One region of the Psychromicrobium ferritrahens genome, then DNA from elsewhere that is predicted to be linked to it. Evidence: predicted binding sites of a transcription regulator. Region 1 holds the regulator's gene; each other region holds the start of a gene.
What was found. Region 1 encodes HrcA, which represses chaperone genes, less so after heat shock. Its sites were predicted from a motif close to TTNGCACTCGNNNNNNNCGAGTGCNAA; they were not measured.

Region 1 (5,000 bases):
GAGCTGCTTGAGCAACTCTTCCTGGGCCGCATCGACCCTGGTCGGCGTCTCAACGTTGAGTTCGACTTTCAGATCGCCGCGGCCCTGTCCACGCAGATGAGTCACGCCCAGCCCGCGTAACGTGAGCACTTCACCGGACTGAGTTCCGGGTTTGACGTTGAGCTGCTGAGGACCGTCAAAAGTTTCGATGGTCAATTCGGTGCCCAGCGCAGCCGCGGTCATTGGTACATTGACGCTGGCCTGCAGATCGTCCCGCTCGCGAGAGAACAAGGTATCGCGGTTGACCCGCATCTCGACGTACAGATCGCCCGCTGGGCCACCCGCCGGGCCAGCCTCGCCCTGAGCGGCCAATTGAATCCTGGTTCCGGTGTCCACCCCGGCGGGCACCTTGATGGTCAGCGAACGCCGAGAACGCACTCGACCCTCTCCCATGCATTCATTGCAGGGCTCCGGGATCACGGTGCCATGCCCCTGACAGGTGACACAGCTGGCAACCGTCATCACTTGGCCCAAAATGGAACGCACCGGGCGCTGCACCTGACCACTGCCATGGCAGATATCGCAGGTCTGCTCCGTGGTGCCCTCGCGGCAGCAGGACCCGTGACAGGTCTCGCAGAGCACCGCAGTGTCGACCTCGATTTTCTTATTGACGCCGAAGACCGCCTCGCGAAGCTCGATGCGGACGCCGATCAAGGCGTCCTGACCACGCTGCTTGCGTGGAATGGGCCCCTGTCCCTGGCCTCCCTGACCGCCGAAGAAGCTCTCGAAAATATCCTGGAAGGCAAAGCCCTGACCCGAGAACCCGGCCCCGAAACCGCTATCGGTGCCGTTTTCATTGCCCGTGGTGTCATAGACCCGGCGTTTTTGCGGGTCGGAAAGCACCTCGTAGGCATGAGAGACATCCTTGAACTTCTCCTCAGCATCCTCACCCTGGTAGACATCGGGGTGGTACTGACGGGCAAGCTTACGATAGGCCTTCTTGATTTCCTCACCGGTCGCGTCGCGGGCAACCCCCAACACCTCATAGTGATTACTCAATGTCGCTCTTTCTCTTTCTGTCGGAGTCTGACGACCGGCTTAGCCGGCCAAAATTCGGGAGAGGTACCGGGCAACCGCGCGCACCGTCGCCATGGTATTCGGGTAATCCATCCGGATCGGGCCGAGCACGCCGAGCTTGGCTGAGCTAGCACCATAGGCGGTGGCCACCACGGATGCTTCGGAGAGAGAGTCGTAAGAGTTCTCTCGGCCAATGCTGACCGCGACGCCGCGAGCGTCCTGTGCCATCTCGGAGAGCAGCCGAAGCATCACGACTTGCTCCTCCAAGGCGTCGAGGACCGGGCCGATGCTGAGCGGGAAGTCGACGTTCGAACGGGTCAGGTTGGCGGTCCCAGCCACCATGAAGCGTTCCTCTTTGGCGGATTGCGCGAGGGCCGCCAGGCCGTTGGCGAGCACCTGAGCGGCTGAGCTCAGCACAGCCGGGGTCAGCCCGAGAACGGCTTCGAGGACGAGCGGCAGCTGGTTCACCGGAGCGCCTACCAAGACGGAGAGGAACTGATGCCGCAGCCCGGAGAGCTCCTCCGAATCGACTTGCTGACCCAAGTCGAAGACGCTTTGCTCGACCTTGCCATTGTCCAGGATCAACACCACGAGCGCCTGATGAGCCGCTAATGAGACAAATTCGACGTGGCGGACCGAGGCATTGGACGACGTCGGATACTGCACTACCGCGACCTGATTGGTCAGCTGAGCTAGCGTCCGCACCGTTCGTTCCAGGACGTCGTCCAAATCTGCCGGACCACTCAGTACCGCCTGGATAGCGCGTCGCTCGGCGACGGAGAGCGGCTTGACCTCGGTGATCCGGTCGACGAAGAGGCGGTACCCCTTGTCGGTGGGAATCCGGCCAGCCGAAGTGTGCGGGGCCGTGATCAGCCCTTCTTCCTCGAGTGCCGCCATATCGTTGCGGATCGTCGCACTGGATACTCCGAGGTGATGCCTGTCGACCAGGGCCTTGGACCCTACAGGTTCACGAGAATTGACGTAGTCTTCCACGATGGCACGAAGGACCTCGAGTTTGCGCAGCTCGCTCATCCTTACCTCCTTGCCGAACGCCTGATTCCGAGTGTCAATTAGCACTCACCTCATCCAAGTGCTAAGTCTAGTACGTCATTTCATCCGATGATTCCGGCTGGCAGGCGTGTCAGCCCTCGGCGAACCAGGGCATAGTCCAAACTTGAAGAGTGACTTCCTCCTTTGATTACGGCTCCTGGGGCCCGGGCCAGGCTCTGACGAAACCGGCTCGCGCACAGCTGCCTCAGGTTCCTGCTTCGCGAGGCACTGTTTTCGAGGATGTACAGAGTGGCTGGGTTGGTGCGGTAGTCCGCATAGAGAAGTCCGGCGGCATGCACATCATGGTGCTGGAGGACCGTCGCGGCAAGACGAAGTCCTTCCAGCTGGGTTTTGGTTTTCTGGTTGACGGCGTGCCGGTGGAGGCGGTCGCTCCGCAGCAGGCGGCCAGCCCGACGGGTTCGACGGCGCAGCGTACCGCTTCTGGCTCCGTGAAAGTCAGCGGTCTCAGGGCGAGAACAGCACGCGCCAGCCGGATCTGGGTGGAAGGCAAGCACGATGCCGAATTGGTTGAGAAGGTCTGGGGTGATGATCTTCGTCTAGAGGGCATCGTGGTAGAGCCGCTGGGAGGGATCGACGAGCTGGCGGCGGCGATCCGAGATTTTCAGCCTGGTCCGCACCGTCGACTGGGCGTGCTGGTGGATCATCTGGTTCCGCGTTCCAAAGAATCCAGGATCGCTGCCGAGTCGATGGCGCTGCCCGGTGCAGCGGGGAACGTGTTGATCGTCGGGCATCCCTATGTCGATGTTTGGCAGGCGATCAAACCCCAGGCGCTGGGTATCGATGCCTGGCCCGTGGTTTCTCGGGACACTGAATGGAAGATCGGCATCCTCCGTGCTTTCGGCTGGCCGCACACCGAACAAGCCGATATTGCTCAGGGCTGGAAACGTCTTCTCGGAAGAGTCACCACTTACGCCGATCTAGAACCCTCGCTTTTGGCTCGGGTTGAGGAAGTCATTGATTTCCTTACGGCTGAAGTATCCTGAAGTAAGTATTTCTTTTTGACCGTGAACTGAGCGAGGACAGGTAGTGATTTTTCCTGAGGGTGAGGATGACGCCGGGCAGCAAGCCGAACGTCACACCCAGCAGTTTGAGCCGATGTCCGCCCGCGCGCTTCCGCTGACCGCTACCGAGGACCGGCAATTCGCCTTTCTGGCGCACTGCGGTGGCATCCTTGGCTGTTTTCCGGCGCTCGTCATCTACTTGATCTTCAAAGATCGAGGACCTTTTACCGCTCAGGAATCGAAAGAAGCACTTAACTTCACCTTGCCGCCCACCGCGGTCGCGATCCTGATGAATGTGCTGGCGATGACAGTTCCGGTGATCGGCAGCCTGTTCGCGATCATCGCTGCAGCCATCTGGGCCACCCTCACGGTTTTCTCGGTGATCGCCGCCATCCACGTCAATCGTGGAAACCCTTACCGCTACCCCTTTAACCTGCGGCTAATCCATTAGCAACTCGCGGATCACTCCGTCCGCGAGCAACCTGCCTTTCACCGTCAAGACCAGCTTTCCGCGAAAAGCGTCTTGCGGTTCGATGAGTTCACGAGCGATCAGCGAGGGGACGGCTCTCTTGCCGTTCGCAGCGAGAGAATCGATCGGCAAACCTTCTGCCAACCGAGCACCTAGCATGACGTTCTCCAGTTGCCTGGTCGGCTCGTCGAGTACTTCTCTGGCGGCTGCGGGTGAGGCACCGCTTTGCAGTCTCTGGGCATAAGCGATGGGGTGCTTCACATTCCACCAGCGCACCCCGCCGAGATGGGAATGCGCTCCAGGGCCAACGCCCCACCAATCGTCACCCCGCCAATAAGCGAGATTGTGCTGGCAGGCGTCTTCAGGGGTGCGGGCCCAGTTGCTGACTTCGTACCAGTTCAGACCGCCCTGGGAGAGCAATTCCTCGGCGAGTAAATATTTCTCGGCGTGATCGTCGTCGTCGATCGTTGGAACTTCACCGCGTCGGATCTGGGCAGCGAGCCGGGTTCCCTCTTCGACAATGAGCGCATAGGCGGAGAGATGGTCCGGCGAATAGCTCAGCGCTTCCTCAACCGAAACCCGCCAATCCTCCATGCTCTCCCCTGGCGTGCCGTAAATCAGGTCGATACTGACCTTGAGGCCTGCTTGTCGCGCCCAAGCGACCGCTTGGGGTACCCGTTCCGGGCGGTGCGTCCGGTCGAGCACCTTCAGCACGTGAGGCACCGCTGATTGCATGCCGAAAGAGACCCGGGTGAAGCCAGCCTCAGCGAGCTGCTCCAGACTCTGCGGGGTCACCGAATCCGGGTTGGCCTCGGTGGTGACTTCAGCCTGAGCCGCTATTCCCCAGTGATCTATTGCGGACCTCAGGATGGCGGCTAGATCCGATGCGGGTAACAGGGTCGGCGTCCCTCCGCCGAAAAAGACAGTGCTTAACGGGCGGGCCGGAATGCCCGATGCGTTCAGGGCCGCTGCCGCGAATTCGATCTCCTGGATCGCGGTGCCAGCATAAGCAGCCTGCGAGGCCCCACCGCCCAGCTCGATCGCGGTATAGGTGTTGAAATCGCAATAGCCGCAACGCACCGCACAGAAAGGAATATGCGCGTAGAGACCAAAACGGCGTTGCAGAGCCCCTTCGGAAGCCTGCAGCGGTAGCACACCGTCCACCGGCGCCGGATCGCCCTCAGGCAAGGTGCTGGGCATGCTTCACTCCTGAGCTCTTTGGGCCGGTCGCTGTTATTTCTTCGCCTTGTCTTTGCTGTCTTTGCTCGATTCGGAGGAGAGCGCGGCGATAAAAGCCTCCTGAGGAACTTCTACCCGGCCCACCATCTTCATCCGCTTCTTGCCTTCTTTTTGTTTCTCCAGAAGCTTGCGCTTACGGGTGATATCGCCGCCGTAGCACTTAG
Region 2 (5,000 bases), 830 kb from region 1:
CGACGCCGGCTACCACGCGCGTGGTGCAGATCGAACCCGGGCCGACGCCGACCTTGATGCCATCGGCACCGGCGTCAATCAGCGCCTGAGCGCCCTCGCGGGTGGCGGCCTGGCCGCCGATGATGTCCACATGAGCGGCTACCGGATCGGCTTTGAGCCGGGCGATCATGTCCAGCACGCCCTGGGAGTGACCGTTCGCGGTGTCCACGAATAAGGCGTCAACTCCGGCGTCCACCAGCCGCATGGCGCGTTCCCAGCCGTCGCCGAAGAAACCGATCGCGGCGCCCACCCGAAGGCGACCTTCGTCGTCCTTGGTGGCCAGCGGGTACTGCTCAGCTTTGGTGAAGTCCTTGACCGTGATGAGTCCGCGCAAACGTCCTTCGTCATCCACCAAGGGGAGCTTTTCGATCTTGTTCTTAGCCAGCAGGTCCGAGGCGTCTTCCCGGCTGATCCCGACCTTTCCGGTGATCAGCGGCATCTTGGTCATCACCTGATGGACCAGCCGGTGCGGGAAGTCGGATTCGAGCACGAAGCGGGTATCCCGATTCGTCACGATGCCGAGCAGATGACCGGACTCATCCACCACTGGCAGGCCGGAGACCCGGTAGCGCCCGCAGAGCTCATCCAGCTCCGCCAGAGTTGCCTCCGGACCGATGGTCACCGGGTTGGTGATCATCCCGGATTCGCTGCGCTTCACCCGATCGACCTGTTCGGCCTGATCGTCGATGGAGAGATTCCGGTGCACCACTCCCAGTCCGCCCTGACGAGCCATCGCGATGGCCATTCTGGATTCCGTGACGGTGTCCATCGCGGCGGAGAGCAAAGGGGTCTGCACCGAGATGCGCTTAGAAAGCTGAGAAGAGGTGTCTGCCTCCGAGGGGATGACGTCGGTGTGCCCCGGGAGGAGCAGCACGTCGTCGTAGGTCAAGCCGATCAGTGAAAACGGATCGTTGGGTTCATTCTGAGTCATGGTCACCTAATGCTGGTATCGGCGAAATACGGGTAAAGGATGTCTGCCTGCAACCGATGACCGGCACGTGATTACGGGCCTGGCCTGTGCTTGATTACATTCTAAACGAATCCGAAGCCTCAGCTATTCCACATAACTCAAGCCCAGATCCTCCAACCCCCGCGCCCAGCTATCCCAGTGAATGTTGCCAAAGTTATGAAAGTTCACCGGGATCAGTCACATTGGCCACACCAGCAACACTCAATGGGATAACTGGGTAAAACTTGGGTAAAGAAGGAGGGTTAAAAGTGGATGGCGAGTGCGGAGGTCCGCACTCGCCATCACTTGAAGCTGAGCTAATTAGTGGTTGTGCCCCGCATGAGAATCTTCATCCTCTTCGGGCTTCTCCACTACCAGGGCTTCTGTGGTCAGCACCAGGGCCGCGATCGAGGCCGCATTGCGCAGCGCCGAACGAGTCACCTTGACCGGATCGATAACACCTTGGGCGATCAAGTCACCGTACTCGCCGGTCGCGGCATTGAAACCGTGGCCGTCGGGCAGCTGGCTGACCTTGTCGATCACCACATAGCCATCGTGTCCGGCGTTCTCCGCGATCCAGCGCAGCGGCTGCGCCAGAGCGCGGCGCACCAGGCCGACCGACGTCGCGGCGTCGCCTTCCAGGGCCTTGACCTCGGCGCTCTCATCGAGAGCCTTGGCAGCCTGCACCAGAGCGGAGCCACCACCGGCCACAATGCCTTCTTCAAGGGCTGCACGAGTGGAGGAAACAGCATCTTCAATGCGGTGCTTCTTCTCCTTCAGCTCGACCTCGGTGGCTGCGCCGACCTTGATCACGCCGATGCCGCCGGCGAGCTTCGCCAGGCGTTCCTGCAGCTTCTCTTTATCCCAGTCCGAATCGGTGCGGTCCAGTTCGGCGCGCAGCTGCGCGATCCGATCCGCCACGTCCTGCTCGGTGCCAGCACCGTCGACAATCGTGGTATTGTCCTTGGTGACGGTGATCCGACGAGCGGTACCGAGCACCTCCAGGCCGACCTGATCGAGCGAGAGACCGATCTCCGGGGAGACGATCTGGCCACCGGTCAGGATCGCGATGTCCTGCAGCATGGCCTTCCGGCGGTCACCGAAACCGGGAGCCTTCACGGCAACCACGTTCAAGGTGCCGCGCAGCTTGTTCACGATCAGCGTGGACAGCGCTTCGCCGTCGACGTCTTCAGCGATGATGAAGAGCGGCTTGGAAGCCTTCAGCACCTTCTCCAGCAAGGGCAGGAACTCCTGGATCGAGGAGATCTTGCCCTGGTTGATCAGGATCAAGGCGTCTTCCAGAACAGCTTCCTGGCGCTCGTGATCGGTGACGAAATGCGGTGACAAGTAGCCCTTGTCGAACTGCATGCCTTCGGTGAGCACCAGCTCGGTCTGCATCGAGGAGGATTCCTCGATAGTGATCACACCGTCCTTGCCGACCTTGTCGAAAGCCTCAGCGAGCAGTTCACCGATCTCGGTGCTCTGCGCGGAGATCGAGGCGACGCTGGCCACCTGGCCACCGGAGACCTCGCGGGCGTTCTCCAGCAGACGGGCCGCAATCGCCTCGACCGAGACCTCGATGCCGTGCTTGAGCGCACCCGGAGCTGCACCAGCCGCTACGTTCCGCAGGCCTTCCTTGACCAGGGCCTGAGCCAGCACGGTGGCCGTGGTGGTACCGTCACCGGCGACGTCGTTGGTCTTGGTGGCGACTTCCTTGGCCAGCTGCGCGCCGAGGTTCTCGTAGGGATCGTCCAGCTCGACCTCGCGAGCGATGGTCACGCCGTCGTTGGTGATAGTGGGGGCACCCCACTGCTTGGCGAGCACGACATTGCGGCCGCGCGGACCAAGGGTCACCTTGACAGCGTTGGCCAGGCGGTCAACGCCCGCCTCCAGGGAACGCCGGGCGGCGTCATTGAATTCAATCTGTTTAGCCATAAGTCTTTGTCCTTATCTGACAGATGCCCCGGACTCGGTGGACCGGGGCATCTGAAGAGGGTCCACTCAGCTTCGGCTGTGGTTCACAGGTTCTGCGAGCCACAGACCGGCCGTGGAATTGCTACTTGACGACGATGGCCAGGACGTCACGGGCCGAGAGCACGAGCAGCTCATCGCCGCCGGTCTTGACCTCGGTGCCGCCGTACTTGGAATAGATCACGACGTCGCCCACGGCGACATCGATCGGAACGCGGTTGCCGTTGTCATCGACACGGCCTGGGCCGACAGCGACAACTTCGCCTTCCTGCGGCTTTTCTTTAGCGGTATCCGGGATCACCAGACCCGAAGCAGTGGTCTGCTCGGCTTCCAGCTGGCGGACAACAATACGATCCTCAAGAGGCTTAATAGAGACCGACACTCGGACCTCTCCTTCTCAGTAAACTCTGCGGTTTTTAAGGCCACGGCAACTCGACAAGATGTTGCAGTTACCGTCGTCGCGGTGCCGGTATATGCAACTGCTGAGGCCGTGATGGCTTAGCACCCTAGTAGTAAGAGTGCTAATACTGACTCTATGAGCCGATTAGCACTCGGTCAAGGCGAGTGCTAATTTCTGTCATCTTTACCGCTCAGAGCGAACTCCCACGGAACGGCAAAGCCGATTAGCTCCCCTACACCTCAGCCATCCCCCACACCTCAGCCAGCTATCCCACCGAGTGTTAACAAAGTGCAGGATGGGGACTGTTTAAGTTTACTTACGCCTCATCTGCAACATTCAGTGGGACAGCTGGATAGGGAACCTGGGCGATACGCTTAGCATCATGGCCGATGACTCAATCTCCCCTTTGCTCACCCCCGAGGGCTGGGACTTATTGGCCAGCATCGGCCCATACTCCGAAAAAGACTCGCTGGCCCTAGCCGAGAAACTGCGTAAGGCCGGCCACTCCGCGGAACTGACCTCGGCAGTGCTTACCCAGTCCCGGCTACGAACCAAAGCCACAGCCAAGTTCGGTGAATTCGCACAGCAGATGCTCTTCACCCAGACCGGTTTGGAGCAGGCCACCCGTCTGCAAGTCGCGGTATTGCACGCCCAGCGATTCGCCCAAGCAGGGGTGAAGAGCATCGCTGATCTGGGCTGCGGGCTGGGTGCCGATTCGCTCGCCTTCAGCACCCTCGACCTCAAGGTCACCGCAGTGGAACAAGATGAGATCACCGCTGCCTGCGCCACCATCAATCTGATGCCTTTTCCCGATGCCAAAGTGCTCCAGGCCGAAGCCAGCACAGTAGCTCTGGACGACGTCGACGGCGTCTGGCTGGACCCGGCGCGGCGAGCGACCTCTAGTTCCGGCAGCACCCGGATCTTCGATCCGGAAGCCTTTTCACCACCGCTGTCCTTTGTCGAGCAACTCGCCAACCGCGGCTTGCAGGTGGGAGTCAAACTGGGCCCTGGGATCCCGCACGAGTCGATTCCAGGAGGCTGTGAGGCACAGTGGGTTTCAGTCGCTGGAGAGCTGGTCGAGGTGACGCTCTGGTTCAACTCACTGGCCAGACCGGGAATTCGGCGTGCAGCACTGCTGCTCGGGCCAGACGGCGCAGCGGAGCTGAGCAGCCCGGTGGATTATCTGCCCGCGGAGCAGCAAGCGGCCATCGGCCCCCTGGAGGGCTACCTCTACGAACCGGACAGCGCGGTGATCCGCGCTGGACTGGTAGCTGATCTGGCGAACCACCTGGGGGCACATCTGATCGACCCGCAGATCGCTTACCTTTGCTCTCCCGAGCTGATCGAGACCCCTTTCGCCCGCGCCTATAGGGTTCTTGAGGTCCTGCCGTACAACGTGAAGGGTTTGCGGAGCTGGGTACGGGAGAACAATATCGGCAGCTTGGAGATCAAAAAACGCGGTACCGCTGTAACTCCTGAAGAGCTCCGCAAACAGCTGCTGGGCTCCAGCCCTAAAAAGGCCAGAGGCTCGACGACGGCGACCTTGGTGCTGACTCGTATCGGCCAGGACCGGGTTGCCGCGGTGGTTGAAGCCGTCTCAGGCTGAAGCCTGGCGCTGAAACCTATGCACTAGATTCAGCG
Region 3 (5,000 bases), on a different contig from region 1:
CTCAGGTAGCTTATTGCTTAACTTCTTAAGATTGACGAAACAATTCTGACTACGCTTCGAAGCTAAGAACTCGCACGTTCGATGATCGACTGTTTGAAATAACGTTCGAATTCATCATGGCCATCCAGATCGTTGAGCAGCCTCGCCACCACGTACGGCCACTGGGTCACGCAATAAACCTGCTTTCCACCCTCGGACCACACATCAGGTAGCGGCAGGATTGCTCGATGCCCATCCACGTGGATCATCCTCAGTCGGTCAATCATGGCACCGTCGAGAACACATCGACGAAGAACTCAGTAGCTGTCTGATCGGGGAAGGTAACGCCAAAAGGAGATTCTTTTTCACGCGGGTCATCGGGACGAGTATGGAGTCCCCATTCAATCGCAATGCGAAGGTTGGACGAAAGTACCGCGCGCGAGGAGTGTCCGTGAACGTCAGTGATCCTCGAGTTATCACTGAATCCTTCAACACTGTATTCATAATGAAATAACGGGCCGTCGTCGATTTTGTTCCAGTAGTCAGAGTTTGTATCTATGATCAGGCTCGCGTAACTCGATGATGTTCATGCGTTCCTCTCTTGTAGTTGATTCTCAGAGTATCGGTCGTCACTGACAGCATCATGAGGAAGCTACTAAACGCAAGAGACGCTTCTCGCCACTGACTCTGTTTGAAGTGCTTAATCCTCCGATGTTTCGATTCGTTCCCTTCCCTTCCCTTCTCATTCAAACGGAACCAGTATCCTAAATATCACAGTGTCCCCGGGACCCGAATAAAACCGAGGACCTGCATAATGGAGACCGTGTATACCCAGATCGAGTCACCGCTCGGCACGCTGACCCTGTTGGCCTCGGAGGACGCTTTGACCGGGCTCTACTTCAGCGAGCACAAGAAGCTACCGGATCGAGCGCAGTGGGGCTCCGCTGCCCCCGACGCGCCACTGCTCCTGGCTGCTCACAAGCAGCTCGAAGAGTATTTCTCCGGCCGACGTCGTAGCTTCGAGCTGCCGTTGGAAACCCGTGGCTCGGAACTTCAAGAACGGGTCTGGACGCTACTCCGGGATCTCGATTACGGGCAGACGATCGGCTACGGCGAACTGGCGAAACAACTGGGTGACCCTAGCCTGGCACAGGCAGTGGGAGCCGCGGTCGGCGCCAATCCACTGAGCATCCTCATCCCCTGCCATCGGGTGATCGCCCAAGACGGTAAGCTGACCGGCTACGCCGGAGGCATCGAGCGCAAGGTCTTCCTGCTCGAACTGGAAGAATCCGAAGAGAGCAAAGCCCAGAAGCTGTTCTGAGCGGACACTGTGATGCTGAGAGTCGCTGTCCAGGGGCGACAACGGCCCTCGGTGGCAGCAACGCTCCTAGGCGTCACAGCGTTTCAGGAATCTGAGTAAAGAGCGAGGGCCCCGCATCCGTGGATGCGGGGCCCTCGCGGGTAAATCAGGAAGGGTGAAGAGGGCTTAGAAGCCGCCCATTCCGCCCATGCCACCCATGTCGTCGCCACCAGCGGGAGCGGCAGACTTCTTCTCCGGCTTATCCGCAACCACGGCTTCGGTGGTCAGGAACAGGCCAGCGATCGAGGCGGCGTTCTGCAGCGCAGAGCGAGTCACCTTGACCGGATCGTTCACGCCGGCGGCGAGCAGATCCTCGTAAACACCGGTTGCAGCGTTCAGGCCATGGCCGATCGGCAGGCCGCGAACCTTGTCCACCACAACACCGGCTTCGAGGCCCGCGTTGATCGCGATCTGCTTGAGTGGTGCATCGATGGCGACCTTCACGATATTGGCGCCGGTTGCCTCGTCGCCTTCGAGCTTCAGGTTCTCGAAAGCCTTCACACCAGCCTGGATCAGCGCCACGCCACCGCCGGGGACGATGCCCTCTTCAACGGCAGCCTTAGCGTTACGCACGGCGTCCTCAATACGGTGCTTGCGCTCCTTGAGTTCGACCTCGGTCGCCGCACCGGCCTTGATCACTGCCACGCCACCGGCCAGCTTGGCCAGGCGCTCCTGCAGCTTCTCGCGGTCGTAATCGGAATCTGAGTTGTCGATCTCGGCACGGATCTGAGCGACCCGGCCAGCGATCTGATCGGCGTCGCCCGCGCCCTCGACAATGGTGGTCTCGTCCTTGGTGACGACAACCTTGCGAGCCTGGCCCAGCAGGTCCAGGGTAGCGTTCTCCAGGCTCAGACCGACCTCTTCGGAGATGACCTGACCACCGGTCAGGATGGCGATATCGGCCAGCTGAGCTTTGCGGCGGTCGCCGAAGCCCGGAGCCTTCACGGCGACGGACTTGAACAGGCCACGGATCTTGTTCACGATCAGGGTGGCGAGTGCTTCGGCTTCCACGTCCTCGGCGATGATCAGCAGCGGCTTGCCGGACTGCATGACCTTCTCCAGGATGGCAACCATGTCCTTGACATTGGAGATCTTGGAGTTGACCACCAGGATGTAAGGATCTTCCAGCACGGTCTCCTGACGCTCGGCGTCGGTGACGAAGTACTGCGAGATGTAGCCCTTGTCGAAGCGCATGCCCTCGGTGAGCTCGAGTTCCAGCCCGAAGGTGTTGGATTCCTCAACCGTGATGACGCCCTCTTTGCCGACCTTATCCAGGGCCTCGGCGATCAATTCGCCGATCTGGGTGTCAGCGGCGGAGATCGAGGCGGTAGCGGCGATCTCTTCTTTGGTCTCAACTTCCTTGGCGGAAGCGAGCAGCTGCTCGGTGACGGCGGCAACTGCCTTCTCGATGCCGCGCTTCAGGCTCAGCGGATCAGCTCCGGCTGCGACGTTGCGCAGACCTTCACGGACCAGGGCCTGAGCCAGCACGGTCGCCGTGGTGGTGCCGTCGCCAGCGACCTCATCAGTCTTCTTGGCAACTTCCTTGACCAGCTCGGCGCCGATCTTCTCGTAAGGATCCTCCAACTCGATCTCCTTGGCGATGGAAACACCATCGTTGGTGATCGTGGGAGCGCCCCACTTCTTTTCCAAGACGACGTTGCGGCCGCGCGGGCCGAGGGTCACCTTGACGGCGTCGGCCAGGGTGTTCAGACCCCGTTCGAGACCGCGGCGCGCCTCTTCGTCGAATGCAATGATTTTGGCCATGGAGGCTTCAGTCCTTTCGGGACAATCATGTGAGTTCTCATAACCGGTCAGGTGCCCGCGACGGACGACAGGCGCATCATGCATTCGGTACATTCCGCGCGCTGCCTCACCGAACCAGTCGGCTCCCCGACCGGCCGCTAAAAATTAGCAGTCAGCATGGGAGAGTGCTAAGTCAATAATTAGCACTCACGGGTAGAGAGTGCAAGCGGAGATGACCTCTCGAACCGGAGTTTCGCTCAGGGAATACCCTCGATTCTCACCCATTGAATGGAACAACTCTGGTTTTCGCTAAAATTCTTGGATAATCTTCCAGAGAAGAAGATATATAACGCAGAAGGTATCTATGGATGCCTCAGGCAAGGAGATGACCATGAGTGAAACCCCAGGGGCAGCCGGAGCGGATAAACCGTCGGAGCCGACGGACTCGCCCTTCAGCCCGCCCTCTGCACCGACTGAGCCTATTGCTCCTCAGGCTTCTGCTCCGTCGCAGGGCTTCGAATATCAGGCTCCGCAGGTGCCACCGGCGGCTCCTTTCAATCAGCAGCCCAACTATCAGCAGGCGCCTCCGCAGCAGGGTTACTACCAGCAGCCTTATCAGCAACCCTACGCAGCGGGCGGCGATGCCAAGTCAAAGATCGCAGCTGGCCTGCTCGGCATCTTCCTCGGCTCTCTGGGAATCCACAACTTCTACCTGGGCTATATCGGTAAGGCCGTGGCGCAATTGCTGATCACTGTGCTCTCGCTGGGAATCCTCTCCTTCGTCTCCTTCGTCTGGGGACTCATCGAAGGTATTTTGATTCTCACCGGTTCGCAGAACTTCCGCACCGATGCCAGGGGTGTTCCACTGCGGGACTAAGCACTGGGGCGATTCATCATAGTGCTGCGCTCCGCCCCAGTCGGGGCGGAGCGCAGCACTATGAGCGATAAAACCCGGGAGCGGTCGAACCTCAGAGAGCTATTTCACTTGTTCGCTGCGGTTCAGCACCGGAAGGTTTCCGGCCCCGTAGCGATAGACCAGATAGTTCGCCACCGTGATATTTCCTTGATCATCAAAGTTGACCGGCCCGGAGACGCCGTCATAATCGATGGCTTTTCCCTGGCTGAGCAGAGAGAGGCAGTCGGATAGCTGCTGGCATTTCTGACCGTTGCCGCTTCCACCCGAAACCTCGATCAGCCGGGAAGCGATTGAGGCCCCCGAAGAGTCTTTGGCCCTGATCGCCGCCAAGGCCGAGAGCATCACAGCGTCATAGCTCTCCGCCGCGTAGTTCAGCGACGTCAAGGCAGGATCAATTTTCAGCAGTTCTTCCTGGAATGCCGCGGGCGGAAAGACGCCGGGAAGAATCCCCTGGGCACCCTGAAGCGCATTGAGCGCGAGATTGGCTCCGTACGAAGAAGTTGCCCCGTCGTCCAGCAAAAGCGTGGAACCCGGCACTTGAGCATTGGCTAATTCCGCCAGAATCTGCTGGCTACGCTGCCGTGCGATCACTACAACGGATCCAGCCTTCTCAGCCTTCACCTTTGCGGCGGCGGCTGCCGCATCTGAAGCCTCAATCGAGACTGTCTGCTGAGCCCCGGAATCGGCTACCGCGGAAATCACCTGTTGAGCGATCTCCTTGCTGCTGTCAGCGGATTCATACAGCACCGCAATCTTCTGACCCTTGGCCGAGTCCGCCGCCAACCGGGCCAGCAGCTTCGCCTGCATGGTTTCCACCGGAGCGGTACGGAAGTAATAGCCCCCGCTGCTGACCTTATTCAGTGCGGTTGCTGCATTCGCCGGAGAGATCAGCACGGTGCGACTCTTGCTGAGCGCTGCGATCGCCTCGCTCGCCTGAGCCGAATCGGTGGGACCGATCACTACCGAGGCCTTTCCAGCGCTCAATTTCCTGAGCTGATCGGC

Region 2: a site for HrcA is predicted at 3,504-3,530, ahead of groES (co-chaperone GroES). Genes of this name have one in related genera too.
Region 3: a site for HrcA is predicted at 3,248-3,274, ahead of groL (chaperonin GroEL). Genes of this name have one in related genera too.

What each region holds. Positions count from the first base shown of each region.
Region 1 covers NZ_JBDLLW010000001.1:153,271-158,270, reverse strand. Annotated here, with positions in the region: gene dnaJ (molecular chaperone DnaJ) at 1-1,038, opposite strand, end outside; gene hrcA (heat-inducible transcriptional repressor HrcA) at 1,078-2,088, opposite strand; gene ABDK06_RS00705 (DUF3097 domain-containing protein) at 2,238-3,110, shown strand; gene ABDK06_RS00700 (DUF4870 domain-containing protein) at 3,223-3,579, shown strand; gene hemW (radical SAM family heme chaperone HemW) at 3,568-4,797, opposite strand; gene lepA (translation elongation factor 4) at 4,831-5,000, opposite strand, start outside.
Region 2 covers NZ_JBDLLW010000001.1:984,744-989,743, forward strand. Annotated here, with positions in the region: gene guaB (IMP dehydrogenase) at 1-970, opposite strand, end outside; gene groL (chaperonin GroEL) at 1,310-2,923, opposite strand; gene groES (co-chaperone GroES) at 3,045-3,341, opposite strand; gene ABDK06_RS04555 (THUMP-like domain-containing protein) at 3,742-4,965, shown strand.
Region 3 covers NZ_JBDLLW010000003.1:316,120-321,119, forward strand. Annotated here, with positions in the region: gene ABDK06_RS13470 (methylated-DNA--[protein]-cysteine S-methyltransferase) at 794-1,300, shown strand; gene groL (chaperonin GroEL) at 1,466-3,103, opposite strand; gene ABDK06_RS13480 (TM2 domain-containing protein) at 3,474-3,959, shown strand; gene ABDK06_RS13485 (ABC transporter substrate-binding protein) at 4,059-5,000, opposite strand, start outside.